DNA from 2 places in the Lactobacillus sp. UMNPBX15 genome. Region 2 is predicted to be linked to the other one. Evidence: riboswitches for the same ligand, from Rfam matches in the RefSeq annotation. Region 2 holds a riboswitch; the other holds the start of a gene.
The links. Region 2 has a riboswitch for FMN ahead of CP366_RS06770 (ECF transporter S component). Riboswitches for the same ligand answer to the same signal wherever they lie in the genome.

Region 1: it holds a riboswitch for FMN, as region 2 does, so the genes downstream of both, ribD (bifunctional diaminohydroxyphosphoribosylaminopyrimidine deaminase/5-amino-6-(5-phosphoribosylamino)uracil reductase RibD) here and CP366_RS06770 (ECF transporter S component) in region 2, are expected to answer to the same signal.

The regions. Positions count from the first base shown of each region.
Region 1 covers NZ_PCYV01000040.1:165-11,240, reverse strand. The annotation lists partial or broken gene CP366_RS09155 (TMEM175 family protein) at 1-345, shown strand, start outside; partial or broken gene CP366_RS09150 (ATP-binding cassette domain-containing protein) at 648-1,385, opposite strand; FMN riboswitch at 1,461-1,575, shown strand; gene ribD (bifunctional diaminohydroxyphosphoribosylaminopyrimidine deaminase/5-amino-6-(5-phosphoribosylamino)uracil reductase RibD) at 1,688-2,746, shown strand; gene CP366_RS09140 (riboflavin synthase) at 2,739-3,335, shown strand; gene CP366_RS09135 (bifunctional 3,4-dihydroxy-2-butanone-4-phosphate synthase/GTP cyclohydrolase II) at 3,337-4,515, shown strand; gene ribH (6,7-dimethyl-8-ribityllumazine synthase) at 4,530-4,994, shown strand; partial or broken gene CP366_RS09125 (reverse transcriptase domain-containing protein) at 5,070-5,744, opposite strand; partial or broken gene CP366_RS09115 (transposase) at 6,135-6,862, opposite strand; gene CP366_RS09110 (glycosyl hydrolase family 8) at 6,980-8,077, opposite strand; gene CP366_RS09105 (glycosyltransferase) at 8,077-9,384, opposite strand; gene CP366_RS09095 (hypothetical protein) at 9,525-10,376, opposite strand; gene CP366_RS09090 (M1 family aminopeptidase) at 10,493-11,076, opposite strand, start outside.
Region 2 covers NZ_PCYV01000024.1:6,524-26,142, forward strand. The annotation lists gene der (ribosome biogenesis GTPase Der) at 1-119, opposite strand, end outside; gene rpsA (30S ribosomal protein S1) at 190-1,398, opposite strand; gene cmk ((d)CMP kinase) at 1,471-2,142, opposite strand; gene CP366_RS06765 (SAG1386/EF1546 family surface-associated protein) at 2,194-2,655, opposite strand; gene CP366_RS06770 (ECF transporter S component) at 2,757-3,446, opposite strand; FMN riboswitch at 3,523-3,635, opposite strand; gene CP366_RS06775 (pseudouridine synthase) at 3,664-4,380, opposite strand; gene scpB (SMC-Scp complex subunit ScpB) at 4,384-4,974, opposite strand; gene CP366_RS06785 (ScpA family protein) at 4,964-5,704, opposite strand; gene CP366_RS06790 (hypothetical protein) at 5,691-6,053, opposite strand; gene xerD (site-specific tyrosine recombinase XerD) at 6,062-6,967, opposite strand; gene CP366_RS06800 (S1 RNA-binding domain-containing protein) at 6,954-7,847, opposite strand; gene pyk (pyruvate kinase) at 7,974-9,743, opposite strand; gene pfkA (6-phosphofructokinase) at 9,777-10,739, opposite strand; gene CP366_RS06815 (DNA polymerase III subunit alpha) at 10,907-14,014, opposite strand; gene CP366_RS06820 (DUF2929 family protein) at 14,130-14,348, shown strand; gene CP366_RS06825 (bifunctional UDP-sugar hydrolase/5'-nucleotidase) at 14,410-15,966, opposite strand; gene rpmF (50S ribosomal protein L32) at 16,026-16,214, opposite strand; gene CP366_RS06835 (lipopolysaccharide assembly protein LapA domain-containing protein) at 16,317-16,565, opposite strand; gene CP366_RS06840 (SDR family oxidoreductase) at 16,572-17,366, opposite strand; gene rnz (ribonuclease Z) at 17,363-18,301, opposite strand; gene CP366_RS06850 (acyltransferase family protein) at 18,319-19,619, opposite strand, start outside.

The DNA.
Region 1 (11,076 bases), on a different contig from region 2:
GACTTCTTTTTTCTAGCTGATTTATCACTTCTGCCAGTCATGACTAAATGGATTATGGCTGAAAATTCTTCTTTCGCTGTAGCTAACTTTGGAATTGTTTTTTTAATTGCCAAAATCTTAGAATATCTAATTCAATATTTTGGTGCTAAAAATACTGCGCGCTATTCCCAAATCATGCGAATTATTATTAGCCGCTCCTTTATTAGAAAAATGACGGTTACTTTATTTTTAAATGTAATATTGATCATTCTGTCATTATTCAATGCAAAACTAGCAATGATTCTTTATCTAATAGTTCCAGTTATTTCATTTCTTTTTCCAGTTAAACGCAACAAAATTATGTGATTTTTATTTAAAAGAGCGCCAGTAAACTTAAACTAAATCTACTGGCGCTCTTTTGTTACTTTTCTTGTTCCTTACAATGACTCTTGCAAACACATTCTTTACTATTTACCATTTTGCAGTGGCAAATGCCATCCTTATCTGCACAAGGACAATTTTTCTGACATTTCATTTCATCGTGACAAAATTCATTTTTCATGTTTATCACCTCTATAGCTTATTATGCCTATGATAATCGGACTTTCCAACCAATATATCTTACAATTTTACTTTTCCTAATAAGATTATTTTATAGAAATACCTAGTTAATTTGTTAATTTAATCTGCTGATCAGCTACCGATGTAATGAAGTAAGGATCATGCTCAATTAGTAACATCGTTGGCTTCACACTCTTAAGAAGCTTAATTAATTGATCTTGATTGAATACATCTAAATAATTTGCTGGCTCATCCCATAAATATAAATTAGCAGGTTCTGTCAATGACTTAGCCAAAGCTACTCGTTTCTGTTGTCCCATACTCATTTTTTCAATTCTAGTTGTAAAATCAGCACGCGCAAATCCCATTTTCTTAAGATTGCTCAACAAAGCTTCATAAGACAAATGATATTTTTTAGCAAAGTCTTTTAATGATCCGCTATACATTACAAATTCTTGTGGTAAATAAGAGATTTTCAAACTTTCAATTAGCTCATAATTACCTTTGGCAATTAGATTTTGAGAGATACCCAGTAAATACTTAATCAATGTTGACTTTCCAGAACCATTTTTACCTTCAACAGCAATAATCTCATGATTATTCAGAGACAAAGTCAAGTTTTTAAATAATTCTCTACTATTTTTTAGTTGCAAGCTAAGATCATTAAGTTGCAAAATCTCACGATGATAATCTGCCTGAAAATTCATAGTCAGAGTAGGAACTTTTTCAATATTCTTTAGCATTCCTTCTTTTTCTGCAATCTTTTTATCCATGCGATTGCGTGCATTAATCGACTTCTTCATCATCTTTGCAGCTTGATGTCCGATCGCTCCCTTATTTAATCTGTTTTTGTTTGTAACCGCTTAAATTAATTATTGACATTTAGCTAGTTCAGTTTTACGATAAAGTTGAATTAAATAAATGTTCTTCGAGGCAAGGTGAAATTCCTGACCGGCGGTGAAGTCCGCAACCCGCGAAAGCGGTGGAATCCGATAATCGGTACCGATAGTATAGTCTAGATGATAGAAGAATGATAACCAATAAGTAACGCTTATTTGCATTTACTTTGATTATTTGACTTTGAATATTATTACTGAACCTCGAGAATACTCGAGGTTCTTTTTTGCTCTACGAGGAAGTGATTTTAATGGAAAAAGATAATTTTTATATGAATTTAGCTTTAGAAGAAGCTAAAAAAGGTCGCTATCAAACATGGAAAAATCCTATGGTTGGTGCCGTAATTGTTAAAAACGGTCAAGTCTTAGCTACTGGCTATCATCACCATTATGGACAAAATCATGCAGAACGCGATGCCATTTCAAAATTAACCCCAGAACAATTATTTAATTCAACTCTCTATGTCACCCTTGAGCCATGCAACCATTATGGTAAACAGCCTCCCTGCTCAGATTTAATTATCAAAAGTGGGATTAAACGTGTTGTAGTTGGACAAATCGATCCACACAAACTGGTTACTGGAAAAGGAATTGCCCAACTACAAAAGAATGGGATTCAAGTAACTACTGGTGTTTTAGCTGATGACGCAAGTAAACTTAATAAGTTCTACAGCTATTTTTACCAATATGGGTTTCCCTGGATCACAGTCAAAGAAGCAACTAGTTTAGATAATAAAGTTGCAATGCGCGGCCAGCGAACTCCAATCACTAATCAAGCAGTGTATCAGCAAGTTCATTCTGAACGTGCTGATTATCAAGCAATTATGATTGGTTCTTCGACTGCTATCATTGATGACCCTATTTTAAGAACTAATGTCAAAAGTGACTATCCGCCAATCCGTATTATCATTGATCGTCGCGGACGGCTGTTAAATCATTTACGACTTCGCTTATTAAGTGATACAAATCCCACTTGGATTTTCACTCAAAATAAGCAAATGTCTAAAAACAACTTTACTAATTCTAAAATCAAAATTATTCATTTAGCAACAAACAAGATCCAAGAAGTATTTGATTATTTGAGTACAAAAGAAATCCAGTCATTTTATGTAGAAGGTGGCCCTACTTTGGAAAAAGCAATTATGAATGAAATTTTTGTTAATGAAGTAATTAAATATACGGCGCCGATCTTTCTTGGAGATGAAGGCGTAACAGGTTTAGTACCAAACGAAACTGTTCCTTTGACAAATGTTAAAAAAACAGCCTTTGGCAACAATGAACGAATTGCAGGTGAATTAAAACATGTTTAGTGGTCTAGTTCGCGGGGATGCTCATATTAAAGAAATTGATAAACACAAGCAAACAATTAAGCTAACCGTTTCGTGCCCTGCAGACTTTACTAATGAGCTAACGGTCGGTGATTCAATTGCAATTAATGGGACTTGTTTGACGGTTGAAAGTTTTACTGAAACTAGTTTTGTTGTAACCATGATGCCTCAGACTTATAAGAAAACTGTTTTTAAGAATTTGCATAACGGTGATCAACTTAACGTTGAGCGTTCATTAGAAGTCGGTCAACGTTTAGAAGGTCATCTTGTTACGGGACATATCGATGATTTGGCAACAGTTACTAAAATAGCACAGAATGAAAATGCAATTGAAATTTGGTTTAAGTTTCCTGCCCGATTATCAACACAGATCGTACCTCAGGGTAGTATTGCTTTAAATGGCGTTTCATTAACAGTGATGGATGTTAAAGATAACAGTTTTTCGGTAGGTCTAATTCCACATACTCAAGACGAAACCAATTTAGCCAACTTACAGATAAATGATGAAGTAAATTTGGAAACCGACATTATCGGAAAATATGTTGCAAAAAATTTAGAAAAGAGAAATTAAAATGGATGTTAGAAAAATTCAAAATGCAATTCAATGGATGAAAAATGGTGGTTTAGTGATTGTTGCTGATGATGAAGATCGTGAATCTGAAGGTGATATGATCGGCTTAGGGTCTAAAGTTACTCCTGAAAATGTTAACTTTATGACCAAACATGCTCGTGGCTTACTTTGCACCCCTGTAAGCAAAACAATTGCCCAACGTTTAAATTTCTACCAAATGGAACAAAATAATACTGATCCATACGGTACAGCTTTTACAATCAGTGTTGATTACAAAACCACCACTACTGGTATTTCTGCTTATGATCGTGCGGCAACTATCAAGGCAATTGCTGATCCTACTTCCAAGCCAGAAGACTTCTTTAGACCAGGTCACTGTTTTCCATTAGTCGCTAAAGATGATCAAATCAAGAATCGTAATGGTCACACAGAAGCTTCTATTGCCTTAGCTCATCTTGCTGGCGAACCAGAAGTTGCATATATTTGTGAAGTTATGAAAGCTGATGGCCATATGGCTCGTCGTCCCCAACTGAAAGAAATTGCTAAAGAATATCACTTACCATTCTTGACAATTGCGGAATTACAAGAATATATTAATAGTCCAGTGAGTAAGCGCTCAGAATTTGTAAACCTTCCTACTAAATATGGCAATTTCAAAATTAAGGCTTTCGCCAATGAAAACTTAGCTATTATTAAAGGAAAGATTGATCCTAAAAAGCCAGTTTTAGTACGTCTTCATTCAGAATGCCTCACTGGTGATACGTTTGGCTCAATGCGCTGCGATTGCGGTGATCAATTACATACTGCCATGAAGCAAATTAATAAAAATGGTAGTGGCATAATTCTTTATTTACGACAAGAAGGACGCGGAATTGGATTAATTAACAAATTAAAAGCTTATGGTTTACAGGACCAAGGTTATGACACTTATGAAGCAAATGAAATTTTAGGTTTTAAGCCAGATGAACGAAATTATATTATTGCTGCCAAGATTTTAAAAGATCTAGGTATTAGTCATATCAATTTGCTTACTAATAATCCTGATAAAATTGATCAATTAGAAAATAACGGTATTACTATTGAAAAAAGAATTCCCCTGGAGATTCCTGCTAATGAGGTAAATCATGACTATTTAGAAACCAAACGAGATAAATTCCATCATTTATTAGGAGCATTATAGTAAGGAACATAGAAATGAATATTTACGAAGGAAATTTTAAAAACAATAATTATCATATCGCAATCGTCGCATCTAAGTTTAACGAAATTGTTACCCATCATTTAGTTGATGGTGCTATTGCTAGCTTAAAACAATTTGGAGTACTTGAAGATCAGATCGATATCTATTGGGTCCCAGGTGCTTTTGAAATTGGTTTTACTGCTAATAAGCTTCTCAATTCAAATAACTACGATGGTATTATGACTTTAGGCGCTGTCATTAAAGGTGAGACTGATCATTACAGCATGATTATTCAGAATGTTACAAACGCAATTATGCAGATGAATCTTAAAGCAGAAGTCCCAATAACTTTTGGTATTTTAACCACTGAGAATATTGATCAAGCCTTGCAACGATCCGGCTTAAAAGCTGGCAATGAAGGTTCCTCTACTGCTCAGAGTCTATTAGAAATGATTTCGCTAAATAAACAAATAAAGTAATAGAGTAGAGGGAGATTAATTCTCGCCCCTCTCATTGCACCGAACGTACGGTTCCGTATCCGGCGCTACGTTTGTAACGACATGTCCGGTACTGCGTTTATACCAACCTAATCGCGTATTAGCTACTTTATGAATATCTTCGTCGCTAAAATTGCACTTTAATGCCTTGTTAATCCGCATTAAATTAGTGTATATTCTTCTTGGCAGTTTCCATTGTTTAATGATTACTACCCGTATCTTATGGCGCAGCCATTGACTGAATTTAAATAGAAAGTATTTCATACCGCCAATTTTAAAGTAGTTAATCCAACCTCTGACCACTTGATTTACCTTAGTAAAGACTAACGATAGAGGTTGAGCAGCTGCTTTCCTGCGACAAAGAAGCTCTCTAATCTTGTTATAAAGCTTGGACAGGATTGGCGAAAGCGGTCCGCCTTGAGGCACGCCAATCTTATTGGGCTTAACCAAACCATCTTCCATGATACCGAATTTTAAGAATGACCGAATCAAATGGAGGGTGGTTTTGTCATTTACTCGTTCTCTAATTATTGAAATTAATTTATCATGATTGACCGTGTCAAAATATTTCTCAATATCTAAATCAATTACCCATTGATATCCATCATCAAGATATTCCAATACTTGTTCAATGGCATCATGCGCACTGCGATTTGGTCTAAAGCCATAGCTATGCTCGCTAAAGTGAGGATCATAGATCCTCATTAGTACTTGAGCTATTGCCTGTTGGACTTCGACTTGTCTTGCAGTCTTATCCACCATTTGGCCTGACCAGATTTCTGTACGTAGGCTCGGAAAACTTGCTAGCCACTTCTTTCACTCATAGCGTCACCGCTATCGGCTTGTGGTTCACTACACTTGGCGACAACTACCCGTGATCCAAACTTTCATTGGATTAGATGAAATGTCATGCCCGACACACAAGCAAAAAGCCACCGAAGCACTAATACGCTTGGTGACTCAAAGGTCTAATTATAAGTTTTTTCTACTAGTAGCTCATATGGCTTTAGCAAGTAGGTAGCTCCCGTTTCTTTGATAGGATAATTTTGCACAACAACTTTTTTGCGGGAAATATGATAATTAATTCTTCCCTGAATTGTCAAATTAAGTGCAACAGTTAGGCTATGAAGAAATATATTGCTTGAAGAGTTCTTCTGCTGTCTGATATTGGAGGATTCGGCGATATTTGTGGTTAATGGCATTGGTTGCCTGTTGAACATAAGCTTTTGACTTGTCTTTCATGTGCTTGCCCGATAGTCAGGAATCTTGATAACTACTTCAAAGCGTGTGGTTCTTTCAGTTAAAGTCATTAAAGCAGGCTGATTCTTGTGCAAAGCGTGACCGCCATGGCTGTGATGACGCTTGTTCCTGCGTCTTTTGAGCTTCATAGGCAGATCAATATTGCTTATGTCCAGCAAGCCCTGATCAATATAGCGATAGACGGTTGGTGTGCTGGGACAAGGGTAGCCTGGCATAGTCCTTTTGAATTCACCAACGAACTCATCGATGCTGGTGGCATCAAATTTAGCTTTAAAGCGTCTGGAGAGCATTCTCAAAAAGACAGCATAATGCTTCAATGGATTGCGCTGATAGCAGTTTTTGCGACGCTTCTCATAATAAATCTGTGCAGTATCAGCGTAATAGTGCTCATACAATAAATAGCTGCTGTCTCTTTGCAGGACGCTTCCGCGTTTGATTTCGCGACTGATTGTCGACTTATGGCAGCCAACTTCTTGAGCGATAACAGTACGGGAAGTTATGCCGGAATCCAGCATTGCTTGAATTTGTCCACGTTGTACGCTGGTTAATTGATGATAGTGCTTAGAAATGCTAGAATTTGAATTAGTCATGAAGATCTTCCTTTCTTGATTTTTCGTCACTTCAAGTTTAGGTCTTCATGGCCTTTTTGTTTAACAATTAGTGTTGCACTTCAATTTTAAATCCGGGAAATCTTTCCTAATAAAAAACTATTCCATCATAGCGACCAATGTAATTAATGCTGCATCGTAATAATTCGTATCAGTCAAACGATTAGTAAAAACATACTGTTGTGAAACAAATAAATTATCAAATTCCGGTTTCTTTAATTGTTGCACTGCAAAAAAGATCGGAGCACTAATACTCGGTGAAGGATAATTGTTTAACGCTTTACCATTCAATTGATAGCCAGCAGTCACTTGTTTTTGCTTGCTGAAAAAGCGTAACATTTTAGTAACAATTTTTTTTGCTCGTGCATCTTTGCTAGTAGCTAAAAATAATGGTACGCGACAAGCATTGCCAGAATAATCACCATCGTTTTTTCCAGCTACTTCATTAGCTTTAGCTGGTCTAACACCTTTTTTACTAATCCAAGCAAAATCTGGAACTAAGCCAGAAGAATGTTGCTTGCTCAATTGATATAGTTTTGTCAGCATTACCTTCTTGATCGTTAACCATTGAGAATTACCAGTCAACTGATAAAAATCATCAAAGTACGTCGGTAACACGTCAGAGGTTCGCATTAAGTAATAATACTTCGATTTCTTATTAGCCCAATCACCAACAGTCAGCGTCTGAGTAGTCGAATTATAATCATAACGTAAGATATCAGCTAATAATAGCTTAGCCTGCTGCAAGTACTTGGGTTCGTTCCAGAGTTTTCCCGCTTTAATCAAACTTTCTGCAATGTATAAATCGCCATCAGTTGCACTAGTAGAATAAACTTTTTTATCTACTTGCTTCCATGACATTAATTCAGTTTGTTGGTCATTGATAGTCAATCGATTAGCCAGGTAAAACCGATATAACCGTTGAAAATCCTCTTTTTTAGCCCAACCCTTTTCACCAGCTATAGCAGCGATCAACATGCCATAGCCTTGACCTTCAGACAAGCTTGTGCGTGGTGCAGCTTTTATCCAAGTTTTTCCATCACTTTCTTCAACCACATAATCTTCTTTCCATTGACGGTACAAATTACGGTGCAAGGTGCGGTTATTACTACCACGAACATAAAACATGATCGCGATAAAAAGCCCAATAGTCAGTAAGATCAAAATTGGGGTAATCCTGTTTTTGTTTTTTAACATCAATCTGTAAACCTCTTTGTTTTTACCCACTTCGTTGCTTCGCGATGGAAAAGTCTGTCAGCAATTGCTGACCAAACCGCATTAATCGATATAATGATAAACAGCTGTGAGTATGTAAAATATGATGCCACAGCAAGCCAAAGTTGTCTAGTTGTAACCTGACCAAATTGTGTACTGGCAGCCACACTGATTTGGAGTACATAGAGTAGAATCATCAACAACCAATTAAAAAGTAATACTTGACTGAGCAATAGATTCCCAGCAGTAAAAGTAAATGGCATCTCAACTGTTGGTACCCAAATTTTTATTACTGCAAAAATCAGATTAACAATGAAAAAGATATCTGATAAGACTACTGCTGCATTAAACCAGAAAAAGATACTGGACATATAAAAAGTTTCAAGTTTGACCCGCCAATTACTATGGTCAAATAAATGCCGAAAATTGTTAATTACTACTTCGTAATTACCTTTAGCCCACCGCAAGCGTTGATAATAATAGTCCTTTAGCTTCTCTGGTTCTTGTTGAAAGGCTTCAGAATTATGTGCTAGGGCAATTAATTTACCAGTGCCCAAAATCGTAAATGACAAATCAGTATCTTCAGTTAAAGCACCAGAACGAAAACCACCTAACTCTTTTAAAAAAGCCGTCTTAATCACAAAGTTAGTGCCCGGAATGCGCCCAATTTTGAATAATTGCCAAACTCCGCAGTGCTGAATTCGATGCGTTACCACAATTTCCAAGTTTATACAGCTAGTCAAAAAGTTTTGCTTTGCATTCCGCGTCTTATTCCGTCCAAAGCTAGCCACATAACGTTCTGGATCTTCCAATACCTTTTTGATCAAGAAATACAAGGCATTTTCTTCAGGCATCGCATCGGCATCATAAACGCATAAGTAGTCGCCGTGGATCATCTTAAGCGCATCGTTCAAAACTCCTGATTTACCACCTTCACCAGTTCTTCTGATCACTTTAAACTGTCGTTTCTGATATTCAGTCCGATTGCCAATGGCTTCAGCCAATTCCGCTGTTCGATCAGTGCAATTATCAGCAAAAATCAAAATTTCGACTTTATCTGCGGGGTAATTCAAATTCAAAATTGCTCTACTGGTCTTTTGAATAACAGCTTCTTCATTATGAGCCGGTACAACAATAGAAACGGTAGGATAATACTCAAGTGGTGTAATTTTAGCAATTTCTTTACTGTGTTTTAACCAGAAAAGCACCCCTCCCCAAAGCGTAATTAATGAAAATAGAATCGATAACCAAATTGAAATCAAAGTCAATATCTGAAAGCCTTCAGTCATCCAATTCTCCTTTCTGACTCTTCATTAATGCCTGTTCGATATTGCCATAAATTTTATAAGCACAGAAAAAAATCACTAAAAATGCAATTGCAAAGATTACAGAAATAATCACGGACAAATAATAAAACCAGTTCATTTTGCTATCTTTCCTTTATGTATTCAGTCACAATTTCAGTTTCCAATTCACGACGCAAAAAACGAATTACAGCTATCAAATCAGGAAATCTATCACTATTATCGACATTAATATAGACACTCGCATGTTTTAGCGAAACAGGAATCGGCAACTCTAACTCGCTTAATTTTGTATCAACGATGTGATTGACCTTTTTTACTAATTCATTGGGGATTTCTGGCGAAATTATCAAAAAAGTCGCATCTCCCATAAAGTAAATAAACTCCCCCTTAAGTCGATTATTTTTCAAAACTTTAGTAATCTGCTTCAGGATCCGATCATGACTATTAGGATGAGCTTCCGCATACTGCTTATGTTGATCCCAACTCACAATTTGAACGTTGGACCATAAATCGAGTTCGGGATGCTGCTCAATTTTATGTAGTTCATTCTGATAAAATTTTTCCGCACTATCGAAAGTTCTTAGCTTTAACCTCCGGTCATAAAGCGAATTATAATACCGAATTTCGTCATTGCGATTGGTAAAAAAGCTCCAGCGAATGATGTGCTGTCTAATGACGGTAACTAGACTAGCCTCAATAGGATAAGCAATCAATAATAAAAATTTTTCCTTAACTGGCATTACTACATAGCCTAACAGTAAGAATCCTGCTCCAATCGTGGTAAGAATTAAAATCAGCCAAGTAACATCGACTCTTGAAAAGATTAAGCCGGTTAAAATCGCCAAAATCAAAATCATTACTAGGCCATTAAAGACATTAGCTGGGTATAATCTTGCTAGCCATAATAACAATATCGGGAAAGTAACGCTGGCAAGATAAGCTAAACCTGCTAATTTAAAATACTTTCTGGTCATTTTTATAACATCATCCTCAATTATGCTATTTATTTACAATTTTTCATTGTAATAATTTAGGCAAAGAAATGCAAGAATAGAAAAAAACTAGTAGATTTTCTCTACTAGCTTAAAACTTATTGTAAATATTTTGGTGAAATATAGCGCTTAATTAAATCATTGACAGCTTTGGAATTATCATGTTTTTTGATAATCGCAATAAAGTCTTTACCGGTTGCTTGTTTTAGATAATAGGTTTGATAATAATCCCGCATAGCTTGGTCGAATTTCTTTTCACCCATTAGATAACGCAACAGAGAATAAAAACTTTTTCCACCATTATAGGCAGTATCAGCTTCATCATATTTCTTAGGAATCTTGTTAATTGGAGATAAATCAAAGATAATATCTTCCGAGAATTCTGCCATTCCTTCGTCAAGCCAAGGTTCAGTATATTCATCATTACCCACGGTATTGAAGAACCATTGATGGGCTACTTCATGACTAACAATTTCAATGACGCTGTCATAATCTTCCTTAGAAGCTGCTTTTTTGCGAGCAAAAGTATCTTGAGCAATCATTACTAAGCCACTATATTCCATACCTCCAGTATCGCTACTAAATGGCGATTCGGTAAGATCTAATTCGGAATATGGATATGGCCCATATTTTTTAGTAAACAGCTTGATGCTATCCACTGCTGTCTGCTTTGCAAGTTGGT
Region 2 (19,619 bases):
TCTCGGGTAACACCGGGTTTGTCCTCAACAATAGCTAAACGTTGATTAATTATTCTATTGAAAAGTGTTGATTTACCAACATTGGGTTGACCAACAATTGCAACAACTGGTAAAACCATTTCTCGCCCTCCTTTACTAATCTAAACATAAATAAAAAAGCCGACTCAAGTCGGCTTTTTTATAAAATGACTACTTACGGTCCTTTAATTGGTCACCAATGATGTCACCTAATGCAAAGCCGTTGTCGTTATCACTCATGTACTTCTTGTTTACTGAATTTTCGTTACGTGAACGACGTGGACGAGAATTATGATTTTCTGAAGAAGCGTTTGAGTCAGCAGCCTTGATTGAAAGTGAAATTCTTCTATCACTTGGGTCAATGTTCAAAACCTTAACCTTAACACTTTGACCAACCTTTAAAACATCGCTTGGCTTGTCAACATGCTTGTTTGAGATTTCTGAAACGTGTACCAAACCTTGAATACCATCAGCAACTTCAACGAAAGCACCAAAGTTAGTTAATGACTTTACTTCACCTTCAAAAATATCGCCTTCGTTTAAGTCAGCTGTAGCTTGTTCAAATGGAGAAGGTTCAGTTTGCTTAATAGACAGGGAAATACGATGTCTGTCATTGTCGATACCAATGACCTTAACCTTAACATCTTGACCAACCTTTAAAACATCGCTTGGCTTGTCAACGTGCTTGTAAGAAATTTCTGAAATATGAACTAAACCGTCAACACCACCAACATCGATGAATGCACCGAAGTTAGTCAAACGTGAAACCTTACCTTCAACAACGTCACCAACAACTAATTGTGATGCAACCTTGTCAAATGCTTCTTCACGTTCTTCTTCAACTAAATCCTTGTGTGAAAGGATTAAGCGGTTCTTGTTAGGATCAATTTCGGTAATCTTAAGTTTCATAGTCTTACCAATGTAAGGCTTAAGATCTGAAACGTAACGGTTTGAAATTAATGAAGCTGGTAAGAAACCACGTGTACCAACATCAACAATTAAACCACCACGAACTGATGAAGTTACAGTACCTTCGACAGCATTTCCGTCTTCGAAGTCTTTTTGTAACTTGTCGTAGGCTTCTCTTTCCTTTAAGCGGGTAACTGAGAAGAAGAATTCACCATTTTCCTTGTCGCCACCGGCTCTTCTTAATACTAAGGCCTTAAACTTGTCACCAGGCTTAACTAAATCACGTAAGTCTGCGTTACGGTCTGAAGTGTATTCACGACGAGTAATGACACCTTCAACACCAGCGTTTTCAACACCAACATCGATTTGGCCGTCTTCAATGTCTAATACTTCGACATCGACAATATCTCCGACCTCAACTCCTTGCATTTGCTTTAATGCGTCTAAAAATTGATTACTGTTTTCTGACATATGTACCTCCCAATATCATGTCCCATTTTATAGGAAACCGAGATATTTTTCTACTATTTTGTGCTATTTTTTCTAATTTTTTTGTTTTTTTTCGATTTGAGCTAAAATTGCCTCTACAACTTCGTCAATCGACATGTTTGTGGTGTCAATTTCAATTGCATCATCTGCCTTTTTTAGCGGTGAAATTTTGCGGTGAGAATCTTTATAATCTCTTGCTGCAATATCTTTTTCAATTTCATCAACTGTTTGGTCAGATTTAATACCACGCTCTTTAAAATCTAATAAACGACGTTCAGCACGTGATCTTGCTGAAGCAACTAAAAAGATCTTAACTTCAGCGTTAGGTAAAACAGTCGTACCAATATCGCGACCATCCATAATGACATTTGTCTTGCCTGCCATTTCACGTTGCAGACTTACCATTTTTTCTCGTACTTTCGGCAAAGCGGATACTTCCGAAACATTAGCTGAAATTTCAGGCGTTCTAATTTCTTTAGAAACGTCCTTTCCAGCTACATATACTTTTTGCTCACCATTTTCAGATTTCAATTCAATTCCATCTTCATCAATGGCATTCAAGATACCCGCTTCATCACCATAATCTAAGTTATGATTACGAGCAATCACTGTACATGCACGATACATTGCCCCTGTGTCTATATAGACAAAGGATAATTTACTTGCAATGATTTTAGCAACTGTACTTTTACCTGCTGATGCAGGACCATCTACTGCTACTTGCATTCTAATAAAAAAGAGATCTTATCATCGACCCCTTTTATCCTTTCTGAAAGATTATTTCAACTTAAGTGTCTGACCTGCTTCAATATTTGAAGAGTCTTTAAGATTATTTAATCTGGCTAATTCATCAACAGTCAAGCCATTCTTTTCTGCAATTTCATTTAAAGTATCTCCACTTTGGACTAAATAAGTCTTAGGAGTAGCAGAACTACTAGATGAGCTTGAACTAGCCTTTTCAGACTTTTTCTTGCTAAAAGAAGATGATGAGGTTTTCTTAGTCTTAACAGACTTGGATGATTTAGAAGAAACCTTCTTAACTGTTTGAACTTCTTCAGCTTTTTCTGAATGGCTTGAAGCCAAACGATGAACAACTGGGATAAGTGCAATTAAAATAACCGCTAAAATTATAATAACTGCTATCCAACGTGCTGATCCACTAGGCTGACTATCTTGTGAGCTTCGCTTTTCAGTAGGTCGTTCATAGTGCTGATATGGCCCGGTTGACTTTTTATCCATCAAAAATTCCTCCATTCACTTAACGGATTAATTTTAGCATATTTTAGGATGCTTTGAATATGAAAAATCCCATCAACTTAAAAAATTGATGGGATGATAACTTAATTCAAATTAAATCTCTTACGAACGAATGGCTTAATTGTTTTCAAGGTAGCTTCAAACAATAAGTAAACAGCCACAGCGTTAATTAATCCTTTTAACAAGTTAAAGGGCATGATAATACTAAAAATGTAGGTTGACATTGATGGTAAATGCAATAACTGACCCAAGTAAACTTTCTCAGTAAAGCTTAACAAGGCACTATAGCTATTAATAGCAGGCAAGTTTGGTACCGCTGTTACTGCGTAAATAGGAGTCAAAACGAAGGCATTAGCCAATGACATCACTGCTGCCATTGCGATAATCCCAATTACCAAACCACAAATTGGTTTAACTCTGCCCATCATTGTCTTGCGGTTATCCGCACTCACATTTTTACTTAATAAATAAAATGGAACTGCAAATGACATTGAAGCTAAGAATGCTGCTAGATTTCCAACAAGACTTGGTAATGCAAAACCACTAAAAATTAAACTAAGCAACATTCGAATTAAAGCAATAATAACTCCCGGTACAATGCCAAAAATAAACATTCCAATTGTAATAATGACATCTGAAAAATCAAACTTTAAGAAGGCAACTCCAGGCATGATTGGAAATTCAAATTTCATAACTACAAAAGCAATACAGCCAATTAAAGCATATGCAATCACATTAGTTAAACTACTATTCTTGAATTTAGCTTGATCCATAACTTACTTTCCTTTCCCAAAACAAAAGGTCTATTGCTTCAGCAACAGACCTTAAAAAGTGTAGTAAGTTTTTTTAGCCTGTCTTCTTCCATCTAGACTTTAACTATCGGTATCTAACGATTCAACCACTGACGTGGGTCGCGGACTTTCACCGCCGGTCGGGACTTTCACCCTGCCCTGAAGACAATAACCTTGAATATTTAATTACAGTTATAATTTAGTTCAATTGCATTAATTTGTCAACTTCATGCTTCGATAATTCCCGATATTGCCCTGATGTAAGCGAATCCAGAGTTAAAAAGGCATATTTTTCACGAGCAAGCTTATCAACTAAGTGACCTACTGCTTTAAACATTCGCTTAACTTGATGATAATGTCCCTCATGAATTGTAATTTGGACAATTTGTGTGTCTTTCTTATGATCAGTTTTCAATACTTTGACCTTGGCAGGCGCAGCCTTAAAATGATCCAACTTTACTCCTTGAGTCAAGGTTTTAATTTCATCAGGAGTTAAAATCCCTTTAATCTTGGCTACATAGACCTTAGCCACTTCATTTTTAGGGTGCATCAATAAATTTGCTAATTTGCCATCGTTAGTCATTAGCAATAAACCTGACGTATCATAATCTAATCTTCCTACTGGATACAAACGATATGGTAAATCTTCGAAATAATCAACTACAGTTTTTCTACCACGATCGTCTTCTGCAGTCGAAACAACGCCGCGAGGCTTATAAAACAAATACGTGTGTAGGCTTTCCCGCTCAATTGGTTCATCATCGACTGTAATATTACTAAAAGTATCGACTTTAGTACCTAGCTTAGTAACAACATGCCCATCTACTTTAACTCGACCGGCTACAATCATTTTTTCAGCTTTTCTTCTTGAAGCGATTCCTGCTTCCGCAATTACTTTTTGTAATCGTTCTGCCATTTTCTATCCCTCTTTTTCTAAATGTTTGTCTGCGCTACCTTTTGAATCGAATAAGTCAATCTCCTCACCATCAGTTGTATCCTCAAAGTCTTCGATTAACGGTAAATCAGCCAAACTTTGATAATTAAAATATTGTAAAAAATAATCAGTTGTAACATACAACTTAGGATGACCTGGAGCATCTTTTTTGCCGTCTTGTTTAATTAATCCTCGCCAAATCAATGTCTGTAAAGCTCCTGATGAATTTACTCCACGAATATCATCAATTTCTATTCTAGTAATTGGTTGTCGATAAGCAATAATTGAGAGAATTTCAAGTGCTGATTGACTCAAATTCTTAGTTAAATCTTTTTGAAAATACTTTTCAATTATCTTAGCTGTCTGTTGACTAGTTGTCATCTTATAAGTATTTGCAATATGAATTATTTGCATCCCCGAGTCTGGATCAGCCTTCATTTTTTGCTGCAAACGAGTGACTAACTGACCTAGCTCTTCACCATCAACTTCAAGTAGTTCAATTAGATTTTGCTCCTCAAGCCCATTGTCACCTGCGACATACAAAAGAGCTTCTAAATTTGCTAGTTTACTTGCCATTCGTATCAATTCTTTCTAAATTTAAATCACCGAATTCACGTGCTTGTGTAATCTGAATTAATTGTTTTTTACACAATTCTAGTGTCGCTAAAAATAAGCCAATAACATCTGAGATATTCTGCATTTTGTCCGCGCAAGCAAAGAAACTAACTTGCCTTTTTCGTTTCAATTGTCCATGCAAAAAGTCCATCATCTCATTTATCGGCGTTTCTGCTACTCTAATTGAAGCGGTATCTGGTTGCTGCAACTTCAAACGATGTAAGACCATCGTAAAAGTCGTCGCTAATTCTTGTGCAGTTATCTGACCCTTAGGCAGCGGTTGAACTTTAGCAGTGGTTGATACACTAGCTTCTTTAGCAACTGTAATCGGTACTTCTTCATTACGTTCTTTAAAATAAGCAGATATTTTCTTAAACACAGAATATTGTACCAATTGTTGCACTAATTCGTCTCTTGGATCTTCATCAGGTTGAATATCATCTACAAAATCGTTTTGAGGCAACAAATACTGTGATTTAATTCGCAATAAAGTTGATGACATGACAAAATACTCGCCTGCAATTTGTAAATTTAAGCTTTGCATTTGGCGCAAGTATTCTAAATATTGACTAGTTATTTGGGCAATTGGGATATCATAAATATCAATTTTTTGCGATTGGATCAAATGCAGTAATAAATCAAGTGGTCCTTCAAAATTCGGTAATTCTAAAGTTAAGTTACTTTTGTCCATTATCTTCTTCTACCGTTTTTAATAAATTTGTATATTCTGGTACAGCAGTTATTCGTTTATCTGGATATTCGTGCTTTAGTTCATCAACAATTTTCCGTTCATAACTAATCTCACGAAAACCAGGAGCTAAAGACAAATATCTAATAATTACAAACTGATTAGATACTTGGGTTCCTATTACGCCCACCATATTATTTTGACTATTACGATAAAGATACAAAATAAAGTCATTTTCATCCTGATTAAGCGTGATTTCTTCTTTTAAGTTTTCGATATTTTTAAAATCAGGTAAATAGGATAGTAATCCCATTGCTATCTTCTCATAATCTTTTTTATATTGTATTAGCATTTAATCACCTAAAGACGAGGATGTGTCTTCTGATAAACATTTAAAATTTGCTTTTGTGATAAATTGGTATAGATCTGTGTCGTGCTAATATCAGAATGTCCTAATATTTCTTGCACTACTCGCAAATCTGCGCCGTTTTCTAGCAAATGTGTTGCAAACGTATGACGTAAAGTGTGTGGCGTGACATCTTTAGTAATTGCCGCCATTTGACAATACTTTTTGATCATCTGCCAAATAGCCTGTCGTGTAATCTTTTTTCCTCGATTATTTAAAAAAATATGTTCATCGCTTTTCCCTACTTGTAAAATTAGCGGATCACGAACTTCATTTTCATATTTTTTTATCCAATCAAGAGCAACAGGACTAATTGGAATCAATCGTTCTTTTTCGCCTTTACCAAGAACCCGAACTAAGCCTAAATCGTCATGTAAATCCTGCAACTCCAAATTAATTAATTCGCTTACTCTCATTCCCGTGGCATATAATGTCTCCAAGATAGCACGATCACGTATACCTAACTTTCGTTTAGTATTTGGCTGCTCAAGTAGCCTATTCATTTCAGCTTGAGAGAGAGCTGTCGGCAAACGACGTTCTTTTTTAGGCAAATCGATTTCCAACATTGGATTTAACTTTTGAATATTTTGCCGAGCTAACCATTGATAAAATTTACGCATGCTAGAAATAAGTCGACTAATTGAGCTGGTTGCTTTGTTCAAATCACGCTGCCGAGCTAAAAACGCATCCACATCGCTTGCTTCAGTTGGCCATGAAGCCATACCTTCATTTTCTACAAAAGTTCGAAATTCTTCTAAATCTTGACGATAAGCATTAATTGTATTATCACTTAATCCTCGTTCAACTTGACTGTAGCGTAAATAATCATCAATTTGATCTTTTAAATTATTCTTCTCCATTATCGTTCTCTTCTGGATCCTTAATTAAAGTAATCGTACCTGCTGTTTTATCTTCTTCAATTAATCCAGCCTTGAGCAAATGACCGACCGCACGTTTAAAAGCTGATTTTGAAATACCAAAGTATGATTTAATTTCTTGTGCACCTGATTTGTCATAGAAAGGTAGAGTCTTGGTTTCTCTTCTCCGCAAACTCATCAAAATCATTTGCGCATCATCATCAATTTCTTCAAAAGCACGAGGCAAAGCACTCAAATTCAAACGTCCATATTGACTGACACCGACTACTCTACCCTTGAATTGCTCACCTAGTCTCATAGGACGTGGCATCTGCGATTCATGTACAAAGCCAAGATAATAATCACTAGTTAAAACAAATGCTCCTATCTCTCGTGTAGCATAAACCGTTGCAAAGACATTTTCATTATTCATTCCACGTGGAAAGTTAGCAGCTAATTGGTCAAAAATATTTTCATCTGCTAGCTTAGCCCAAATACGATCTTTTTCGTCAGTTTCTAATCTTACTAAAAGTCGATCATCACGTCGAGGCCATCTTTCTTTTTCTCTAGGAAGATCATCCATTGATAAAACAACCTCTTTATCAGGTAGACCTACATCAACAAAGACGCCTAAGCCTGGACGTACCTCGGTTACTTTTCCCCAACCATATTGATCGGGTTGCGCGAATGGCAAAAATTGTGTCATTTCTCGATCATGACTTTTATTATCATAAATAAAACCTTCGACTTCATCTCCAATTTTAGGAATATCATCTTGCGTAATCTCGATCTTCTTCAATTCATAAGTCAGTCCATCAATTTGAACATAATAAGCTTTATCGTTTTCGTCAGTAATTTTTCCTTTACGAACTGTTCCAAGCATTTAAAAATCTCCTACTTTACATATTCTTACATATAAGTATAAGAGATTTTTATGCAAAATAAAATAGCCAGCACTTAAGCTGGCTATTTTTTGATTAGCTAATCTATCTAAATTATATTCTTAAAATTAAAGGTTTGAGATTTCGCCTTGGTAGATAGCACCACGACGAGCGTCAACAGTAATAGTTGAACCATCAGAAATCTTGTCAGTAGCGTCAGTAGCACCAACAACAACTGGGATACCTAATGATAAACCGATAACTGCGGCATGTGAAGTTAAACCTGAAGCTTCAACAACTAAACCTGAAGCCTTCTTGATAGCTGGGTTGTAGTCTGGGTCAGTAGTCTTAGCAACTAAGATGTCGCCTTCCTTAACCTTGCTGTTTGCTTCTTCAGCTGAGTTAGCTACAACAGCCTTGCCGATAACTGAACCGTTACCAACACCTAAGCCTTGAACTAACTTGTTACCGATGATTTGTAACTTCATTAAGTTAGTTGTACCTGAGTCACCAAGTGGAGTACCTGCAACGATAATTACAAGGTCGCCATCCTTTACGTAACCCTTTTCCTTAGCTACCTTAGCAGCCATTTCAAACATGTCATCAGTTGACTTAGGCTTTTCAGTCAATACTGGTTGTACACCCCAAACGATACCCAATGAGTGTTGAATCTTTTCGTCAAAGGTCATAGCAATAATGTCAGCATTTGGACGGTACTTAGAAATCATACGTGCAGTGTAACCTGAGTTAGTTGCAGTAATGATAGTCTTAACACCTAATTCTTGAGCAGTACGTACAACTGATTCACCGATAGCTTCAGTTACGTTTGAACCCTTGTAGGCTTCGAATCTTTGAAGAGCTAAAGTATTACGCTTAAGCATTTGCTTTTCAGTACGTTCGTCAATTTCAGCCATAGCCTTAACAGCCTTAACTGGGTAAAGACCATTTGCTGATTCACCTGAAAGCATAGTTGCGTCAGTACCATCAAGAACAGCGTTAGCAACGTCTGAAACTTCGGCACGAGTTGGACGTGGGTTTTCTTGCATTGAGTCAAGCATTTGAGTAGCAGTAATAACTGGCTTACCAAGTGCGTTAGCCTTGCGGATTAGGCTCTTTTGTACAAATGGAACTTCCATAAATGGAATTTCAACACCCATGTCACCACGAGCAACCATTAAACCATCTGAAACTTGCAAAATTTCGTCTGCGTTGTCGATACCTTCTTGAGATTCAATCTTTGGGAAGATCTTAACGTAGTCTGCACCTGCTTCTTCACAAAGCTTACGGATGTCTAAGATATCTTGAGCCTTACGTGCAAATGAAGCAGTAATGAAGTTAATACCATAGTTCAAACCAAACTTAATGTCATCAGTATCCTTTTCAGTAATACCTGGAAGGCGAATTTCAACACCAGGAGCGTTAACACCCTTCTTTGAACCGATTACACCAGTGTTTTGAGCTTCACAAACAAGTTCTCTCTTTGAGTCGTCCTTTTCCTTGATCAAAAGGTCAACCAAACCATCATCGATTAATACGTGACCACCAACGTGAGTATCATCGTATAAACCGTCGTAGGTAACGTGGATCATGTCCTTGTTACCCTTCTTAGTGGCATCCATTGATACACGGATCATGTCACCAGTATTAATAGTGAACTTACCACCTTCTTGTTCAGTGGTTCTGATTTCAGCACCCTTAGTGTCAAGGTCGATACCAAGAAGTAAACCAGTATCCTTTTCCACTTGACGAACCATCTTCATACGAGCAAGGTGTTCTGGGTGGTCACCGTGTGAGAAGTTGAAACGGAATACGTTTGCACCAGCCTTAGCTAAAGCAGTAATAGTTTCAATATCGTTTGAAGCTGGCCCTAAAGTACTAACAATCTTAGTTTTCTTCATTATTAAAAAAATCCTCTCCAAAAATCAACTAAATTAATATTTAGTCATTTCTTCATTTACATCCAATAACGCATAATCACCTTGGTGTTTACCGTCAAACAAATCAAGAATGTCGTGGGTATTAAGTTCACCATTCTCCATGCCGACAGCTAAACCGCCCTTCCCATCGAGAAGTAACTTAACAGCATAATTACCCATCTTAGTAGCATTAACTCTATCTGTAACAGTAGGTGAGCCACCACGTTGCATATGCGCAAGGACATTAGCACGAGCATCAAAGTCACCATATTTAAGGAGTTCGTCCTTAAACTTATCAGCAGCCATAACGCCTTCTGCTAAAACAATGATACCATGATCTTTGCCATCTGCAAAACCACGAGTAAGAGTTTCTGCAATTTCCTTAACATCGTATGAACGTTCAGGAATTACAATTGCGTCTGCTCCACTTGCTACACCGACACGCATAGCGATATCACCACATTCACGACCCATTACATTAACAACGAATACGCGGTGGTGACTGCTTGCAGTATCACGAATTTTATCGATAGCATCCATAGCAGTACGACAAGCAGAATCAAAGCCGATCGTGTAGTCAGTATAAGGAATATCATTATCGATAGTTCCTGGCAAACCAACTGAGTTTACGCCGTGGCGAGTCAAGGCTAAAGCACCATGGTATGAACCGTCACCGCCAATTACGATAACCGCATCAATACCATGTTTCTTTAATTGCTCAACACCCTTTTGTTGCACTTCTTCTTGTGCAAATTCAGGGAAACGAGCACTGTACAAGAAAGTACCGCCTTCACTAATCTTGTGGTCAACATTTTCCGTGGTAAGCGGAACAAAGTCACCTGCAACCAAACCAGCGAAACCATAACGAATTCCAAAGACTTCAAGCCCATGATGGATAGCAGTCTTTGTCACAGCTCTAATTGCTGCATTCATACCAGGGGCGTCTCCGCCACTAGTTAAAATACCAATCCGTTTCATGAATTCACCTCATCATGATTATTTTGTGTAATTTCTCACATCACATAAATATTAACATTTTTTAGGCAAAAAAGCTCACAAAAATTGGGCTAATTTATGCTTTCTTTCCGTATTTAAGTTTGTTAGCACTTACATCCATCGTCAAAGATAGCTTTGTAATTTGAACTTTATTCTTTAAAATTAACTTTTCGCAAATTGGTTAAGAAATACTGTTTTTTATTTTGGTTAAATCGATCACCTTGAACCTTGACTCCTAGTAAATAAATATCTCCTTCTTTTAAAATAGAGCCAAATTTTTCATAAGCCGGTGGAAAAATAATAATTTCTTGTTCGCTAGATGTATCAGCAAAACTAGCAAAAGCCATTGTTTTTCCATTTTTGGTCCTAATTTGCTTTAACTTCATTAATTTACCCACGCTAATACCACTATCATTTAACTGAAATTGATTCAATGGTCTAGCGTTAAATTTTTGTGCATATTTTTGTACAGCTATTAGAGGAGTAGTTGTTGTAGTAAAGCCTAAAGCTTTCTCTTCCATTTCTGCTTTTTGGGCAGCAGTCGGTGGCTCAGCAGGCTTAAGTGGTGCATCCCCCAGAATCTCAGATAAAGACATATTTTGTCCCGTTAATTGCACATTAGCAATTACATCTTTGCAGTTAAGCAATAACTCATTGCGATTATCTTCGATTGAGTCAAATGCTCCAGCCATAATCAATGCTTCAATTGCGTCTACTTGTAAGAACTTAGCGTCGATTCTACGCAAAAAATCATTAAAAGACTTATACGGTTTAGTATTGGCAGCTATTTCCTTAGCAAAATCAAGACGTAATCCTTTAATTGCTTTTAAACCAACTAAAATCTTGCCATCTTGTAAAGTATAGTCTAATTGGCTATGATTGATATCAGGCGGCAAAATACGAACTCCAGCTTCCTGAGCTTGCATCGAATAGCTTTGCGCTTTAGCAGACGTTGATGAATTGAGCATCGCTGTGTAAAATGCAGCAGGATAATGAACCTTCAAATAAGCTAGCCAAAAGGCAATCTTGGTATATGCCACCGCGTGTGAACGGTTAAAACCATAGTTAGCAAATTGCTCTATATAATGATAAACTCGCTCACCTACTTCTTTAGGATGACCTTTTTTGACCGTACCAGCAATAAATTTTCCACGTTCTTGCTCAATGACATTCTGATTCTTTTTAGACATCGCACGTCGTAAAATATCGGCTTCACCCAATGAAAATCCTGCCAGGATTTGAGCTGTTTGCATGACTTGTTCCTGATAAACCAAAATTCCATAAGTTGATTGTAAAATTTGCTTTAAACTGGGATCAGGATAATGCACAGTAGCCGTACCATTTTTTCTTGCAACAAATGCGTCAATATTTTGCATTGGACCTGGACGGTATAAAGCGTTCACCGCTACTAGGTCCTCAAAATTGTCGGGATGCAATTTACGCAAAACACCACGAATCCCACCAGATTCAAATTGGAAGACTGCATCTGTTTTACCTTGTTGAAACAGTTCCATTGTTTTGGGATCATTTAACGGAATTGTATTAGGATCTAGCTTTACACCTTGCTGCCGCACTAAAGCTAAAATATTGCCTAAAACTGTCAAATTGCGCAATCCCAAAAAGTCGATCTTTAGCAAACCTAATGATTCAACATATTTTTTGGTTTGCTGAGTTACAGGAATGCCGAAAGGACCAGCCTGCAATCCCGAAATGCCAGCAATCGAATCATCACTAATCACCAATCCAGCCGCATGAATAGAATAATGCCTTGGCAATCCCTCAAGTCCTAAAGCAGTCTTAAATAACAATTTATTCTCAGGCGTTGCATCAACCAATAATCTTAGTTCTCTAGACTCTTGATATGCTTTTTTTAATCCCATTTTATCTTTAGAGTACGGGATTGCGTGAGTCCACTTAGTGATTTCTGGTCCTGTTAAGCCAAAAACCCGGCCAACGTCTCTTAATACTTGTTTAGCAGCCATTGTACCAAAAGTCAAAATTTGAGCAGCATGATCCATGCCATACTTTTGATACATATACTTAATTACTGTATTCCGTTGAATATCAGGAATGTCCAGATCAATATCAGGCATCTCATGACGAGCCGGATTTAAAAAACGCTCAAAGAGTAAATTATATTGGATGGGATCAACTTCAGTGATACGCAAAGAGTATGAAACCAGTGAACCACAAGCTGAACCACGTCCTGGACCAGTAGTAATTTTTACTCGGTGACAATAGTTAATTACATCCCATACAATCAAAAAATAATCATCGAACCCCATCTGATTGATGACTCGTAATTCATAATTTAATCTTTTCTGATACTCGGCTGGAATACTTTTTTGACCAAAGCGCGCTTGTAAACCAGTTTGAGCCAAATAACGCAAATATTCTTCTGAAGTCGGAAACTTATCTTGATGATATTTAGGTAAGACCGGTTTTTGAAAGATCACTTCAGCATTACATTTCTGAGCAATTTTCCAAGTATTATTAATTGCATCATCCAAGTCATATTGATGATAGCGTTCTAAAACATTTTGTGCAGAATCTAAATAATGCGAACCAGCTTGCTTAGCTAGTGGCAATATATCTTGCAATTTATCTCCCTTAGCAATCGCACGCAAAGTTTTTTGTAAAAATTGCTCACGTGGCCGTAAATATTGACTATCTTCCACTGCAACTAAAGATAATTCAAATTGCTTAGCTAATCCACGGACATAATCAATGTAATCTATACTTGCTTTTGAAGCATATACACCCAAATAAAGATCAGACGTTAACTTCTTTAGTTGGCGAACATAATCACTGCCTAATGCCTGATTTGTATCATGCAGCGCCATTAATTCACTTTTTAGATTAGCTGGTACGATAATCAACAAATCATCTAAATATTTGGTTAATTCATTCAGCGTTAAGACCTTATCGTTTTGCCCATTTTCCGTTAACAAATTTACCGCGCTAGAAAGTCGCAATAAATTATGATAGCCCTTATTTGTTTTGGCAAAAACTAGCAAATCATATTTTTGGGTGCTATCAACCAAACCATTTAAACGCAGTTGCATCCCAAGAAGTGGTTTAATTCCCGCCTTTTTAGCCAACTCATAAAAATTGACCAAACCATAAGTCACGTTCACGTCGGCTAAACCAACCACAGGATAGCCCTTCTCTTTAGCGTCTTTTATCAAATCACTTACCTTGGTTGGACTACTTAAAAGCGTAAAGGAGCTTATGTTTTGAAGTGCTGCTACTTGCATAAATTAACCACCTTTCGTCATTACAAACATTAAATTAAGTATACCAAATTGAACCAATCAGGTTTGAATTTGCGCTTCATTTTTGATAAAATCTTACACGAAAGAAGGAATCATTATGGGTCGTTATATCATCACAACTGTATGGAGCGTAATCTACATGTTAGTTGTAGGCTTTATTGCTGGTCCTTTAACCCGAAGTGCTTCATTCAACGGCACAGATTTAAGAAATTGTGTAATCGTTGGGATCATTTTTGGTATTCTTTTCTCAGCAATTATTGCGACTATTACTGCTCGTTCACACAAAGATAATAGTAAATACAGTAAGTTAAAATAATTATTCAATCTATTCAAAAAAGACGTGAGATGTTTTTATTCTCACGTCTTTTTCGTTTGGTTTAGTAAAACTTATAATTCTTTTTTGTATCTACTTCGACTGGTCCATGAGTCAAATATTCGCTAAACATTTGTACATAGTCCTTATCCAAAGTGGTTTCAATTTTGTCCATACTATATTCAGGATAAAATCCCCCACCCATAGCACGATAGTTGTTAACTGCTAAATGATAAATCTGATCATCTTTGATTGGCTTACCGTGCAAAGTTAGTTTAGTCAGCCGTTCACCTACTGGTCTGGATAAATCCGCTTCATATTCGACTGGATAAAAGACATCAAAATGATACAACATTGGCTTAGGCTTAATCCATCGATCAATAAAGCCAATGTTTCCTGCTTCATCTTTCTTCAAAAAGCCAGCAGAGTGCTCAATAATATGACGTAATTCTTTACCAGTCAGCTTCACACGACACAACTGATTAGCATACGGATAATTTAACAAAACATCTCTCATAGTAATGGTCTTATCAAATCCCTTAGCTGTCTCACTCATCACTGCAGTTGCCGAAACATCAGCTTTAGTAAACCATAATTGCATTTGCTGGATTAAATTAATAAATGGCGCGCCTTCTATTCTGCCTTTCATTGCATTTTCAATTCGAGCAGGTTTATCTAAATGTGCAATTGGTTGATCTAGCCATTTTTGTGTTCTTTTATCCAAGTCAGATACAATATCAACAATTACAGGATCAGGATCATAATCTTTAGTGTCAATCAACTTAGTGGACATTGATTTGATTTTCTTAGTATCATCATCAATATCAAGAACCACTTCAGCTACAGCTTCACCGCGATAACCTGGTTGAACAATAGCAGTATCGCGTGTAACCAAATTTAAGCGCCGATGCTGGTGACCTGTCAATAGGACATCAACTTCTGGAATTTTGGTTAAAATCTGATAACCTTCATTTTCACCACGATTAGGTTCAGTCACCTTACCAGTTTCAGGATCACTTTCAAAGCCACCATGATACATCACAGCTAAAATATCAACCTGAGGGCGTAATATTTTGGCATAATGCTTAATTTTTTCGTAAGCAGAGGCAAACTTTAAGCCTTTTACATTTTCTTTAGGTTCCCAATGTGGGATATATTGCGTTGTAATCCCCAATAAACCAATCTTTAAGCCATTTCTCTTGATAATAGTGTATTCTCTACCAAAAAATGGAACTCCTGTTTCTGCATCCAGTACATTATCATTAATGATTGGTGCCTCATTGTTATCAACATAGTAGCTTAAATAATCTAATCCAAAGTTAAAATCATGGTTACCTAAACAGCGAGCATCATACCCCACTGCATTATAAGCTTGCGTAAAAATACGTAAATCACTATAATCACCAGTTGAATGAGCATAGGAAGCAAGTGGTGAGCCTTGCAAACAATCACCTGCATCGGTAACTACAACATTGTTATCACCATACTTTTTCTTTTCAGATTTAATAACTGAGCTAACTCTACTCAAACTAAAAGGAGCATGATAGTCGGTTTTATTTTGGTAATCAGTTGGCAACAAAAATCCATGTGTATCACTAGAATGTAAAAATACTAACTTCATTATTTCTTTTTCCTTTTTCTAGGTATAAAAAAAGACACCATATCAAAGGTGTCCTTTAACTAGTTATTGCTGTTGTCGTTGTTATTTACAACTTGACGACCCTTGTAATAACCCTTTGGTGAAACACGGTGGCTTAAGCGGTATTCACCAGTAGTTGCATCATAGTGCATTGCTGGAACACTCAACTTAATGTGACCACGACGTGAACGTTTCTTTTGTTTAGAAGTATGTCTTGCAGGAACTGCCATTTAATTTGATCTCCTTTATTGTAGTCTTAAGCTTCAGGGTCATATAACCCCGAATCACTCACGTAGTTCAATCATACTATTCAATTGCTAATAAATCAAGATTTATTCTATTTTCTTCTCTTTTTTATTGAAGAAAGTGACCTTGTGATCCGTTTTTTCCTTAGTATCTCGTCCAAAGAACCAAGCAATAATCATCCCGATAATCACCATTACCACTAACACAACAATTAGTGGTAACCTCACCTTAAAAAAGCCAAAATTAATTGCGACAGGTGATGTATTTAAAACAACAAAAATTACTGCAATTAAAGCCACAACTGATCCAATAATTAAATTTCTTTGTTTTTCCATCTTTTTTTACTTTCTAGAAGCAAACTTTAAGGAAATCTCATCACCAATCGATGGAAATAGATTATACAATTTAGCCGCTACAGCTAAACTAAGTGGTAAATTTAATTCACGTTTATCACTGCCAAAGAAGTGAACTACTTGCCAAGCAACATCATCTGGATCCAACATAAATTCTTGAACATTTTTGACATAATTTCCAGTCTTATCTGCTACATTAAGGAAATTAGTATAAACTGGTCCTGGGTTTACAGTCATTACCTTGACACCAAATGGCTTTAATTCTAGCCGTAAGACATTTGAAAATTGAATTACGGCAGCCTTAGATGCACTGTAAGCGGCTGACTTGGTAGTTGGTACCTTGCCAGCAATTGAGCCAAAATTAATAATTTGACCAGTCTTTTGTTCCATCATGACCCTACCTACTAAACGAGTAAAGTACATCAAACCTAAAACATTAACTTGGAACATATTGGTAACGTCTTGCATTTTTTGGTCCATAAATTCTTCGAATTTACCAAAACCAGCACAATTAACTAAAAAGTCAATGTGTTTTACTTGTTTAGTAATTGCATTAAAGGTTTGTTCAATTTCTTCCGGCTTACCCATATCTGTTGGAAAAACATATGCTTCAGCACCGGATAGTTCTTTAGCTTCTGCTGCAATTTCATCTAATTGGTTCTTTCTTCTAGCAATTAAAATTACAGTAGCACCACGACCAGCACTTTCAAGGGCAATGGAACGTCCAATCCCACTTGAAGCACCTGTAATTACAACAACTTTATTTCTTAATGAGTCTTTCATTTTTCTGAGCCTTTCATTGGAATATTAATCTGATCAAAATCATTAACTAATACTGTATTAGAAAATACTTTTTTAGCCTGTTTTTCGAGTTTTTTCGCTTTAGCACCCATATAACGAGCAGAAATATGATTTAGACATAATAATTTAACATTATCTTTCCGAGCAATTTTGGCTGCTTCAACCGAAGTAGAATGATAATAATCATGCGCCAGTTTTTGTTCATCCCCTGCAAAAGTTGATTCATGGACTAAAACATCTGCATCTTTAGCCAAACGAGCAATACTTGGCGTGGAACGTGTGTCATAGATGACCGTCACAATTCTTCCCGATTTAGTAGGTCCTAAGAAATTTTTACCATCCAAAACAGTACCATCAGCTAAAGTTACTTTTTCGCCATTTTTTAATTTCCCCAAAAGTGGCCCATTAGGAACATTATACTGTGCTAACTTGTCAATTAATAATTCGCCTGGATGTGAAGCCTCCACTACTCTAAAACCAAAACTAGGTATCCGGTGGTCTAGTTGCTCCGTATACACTCGAAAGCCCTTATCCTCACAGATTAACCCTGATTTAGCTAATTCAACAAACCTTATAGGATATGAAATTTTAGTCCGAGATACCTTAAGAGCTGTTCTAACAAATTCTTCAATACCACTGGGACCATAAATAGTAATAGGACCAACATCACCTTGAAAAGAACGAGTTGACAATAACCCTGGTAACCCAAAAATGTGATCACCGTGATTATGTGATATAAAAATTTTGGTAACTTTTCGTAATTTAATATTTGTTCTTAAAATTTGATGCTGAGTTGCTTCACCTACGTCAAAAAGCCAGATTTCATTCAATTCATCCAGCAACTTAAGTGCAACACTAGAAACATTGCGTTGCTTTGAAGGTTGCCCAGCACCAGTACCTAAAAATTGTAATTCCATGAAAATCCTATTCTAATCTAAAATTTTGAATGCTTAACAATTGTTTTGGTAACTAATGCACTATAGTATTTTGAGCCCTCTAAATTAGGGTGAGTATGATCACCGTAGAACCAGTCAGGATGATTCTTCGAGTATGAATACCAATCAATTATTATAAGATTATGATACCGTTTTGCACCTTGCTTTAGCAAATTATTCACTGAATTTTGCCAATCTCTAGTTGGAACGTGAACATTGATCCAGAAAACTTTTCTCTTAGGCCCAGCCTGATGCATTATTCGATCAAGATCTTCCATTGAGAAAGGTCCATTAGTTCCTAACCCTATTAAGATATTATCTGCTAAAACTCCTTGACTTTGATAACTATCTAATAAGCCAAAAGCAACATTCAATTGTCTTGAAACAGCAGCATCAATTAACGCTTTAGGCATTAATTGTTTTAAATCGTTGCTCGAACCGGCCATTACCGAGTCGCCAATCGCAGTTACTTGAACATGTTGAGCCAATTGCAAATCTAACTGGGAAATACCATATTTAACAAAAGATTTGTTAATAGGATGCTTTTTAGTTTGAAGCTCAGCTTCACGAATAATTTTAGATTTTTTTTCTTTTTTCTTTTTTTCTTTTTTTAACTTTTCAATTAATTTAGCATTATCCTTTTTTTGTTTTTTAGAATTCTGATTAATTCGCTGTGCTAATTGGCTTTTATTAAAGTCTTCTGCTTTTACTCCTGGTGAAATAGCAATAGCTGCTGATCCTAAGATTAAAATCAAAGCTGCTAAGGCTGCTTGACCTTTCTTAAAGTAATCTTTTGTTTCAAAATTAAAAATTCGAGCAAAATATTGCTTCGTTTTATCCCAGGTAATCCTACCCATTGGTCTTTCAATCAAACGATAAGTAATTTCTGTAATCACTAAAATTAAAATCACTTCAATAAGGTGATACAGCATTGGATTATCACCAATATTTACCTTATCTTCAAAAAAGATCATTACTGGAAATTGATACAGATAGATGCCATAGCTTCGTGAGCCAATCCAATCAAATAACTTATTAGTTAGGATTTGATTCCAATGACTGCCAGGATGAGCAATTACCGCTACTAAAATACATACATCTAAAGTAAATAACAACATTCCGCCAGAGTAAGTAAAGGCTTGTTGTGGATTCATCCACTTAGAGAAGAACATTGCTAACATTAAAACAAATGAAGCAAGGCCCACCAAGTCCAATATCCAACTTACTTTTCGTTCGACTTGCTGATTTAAACCTTCTATCGGCCAAACAACTGCTAATGCTGCTCCTAATCCTAAAGAAA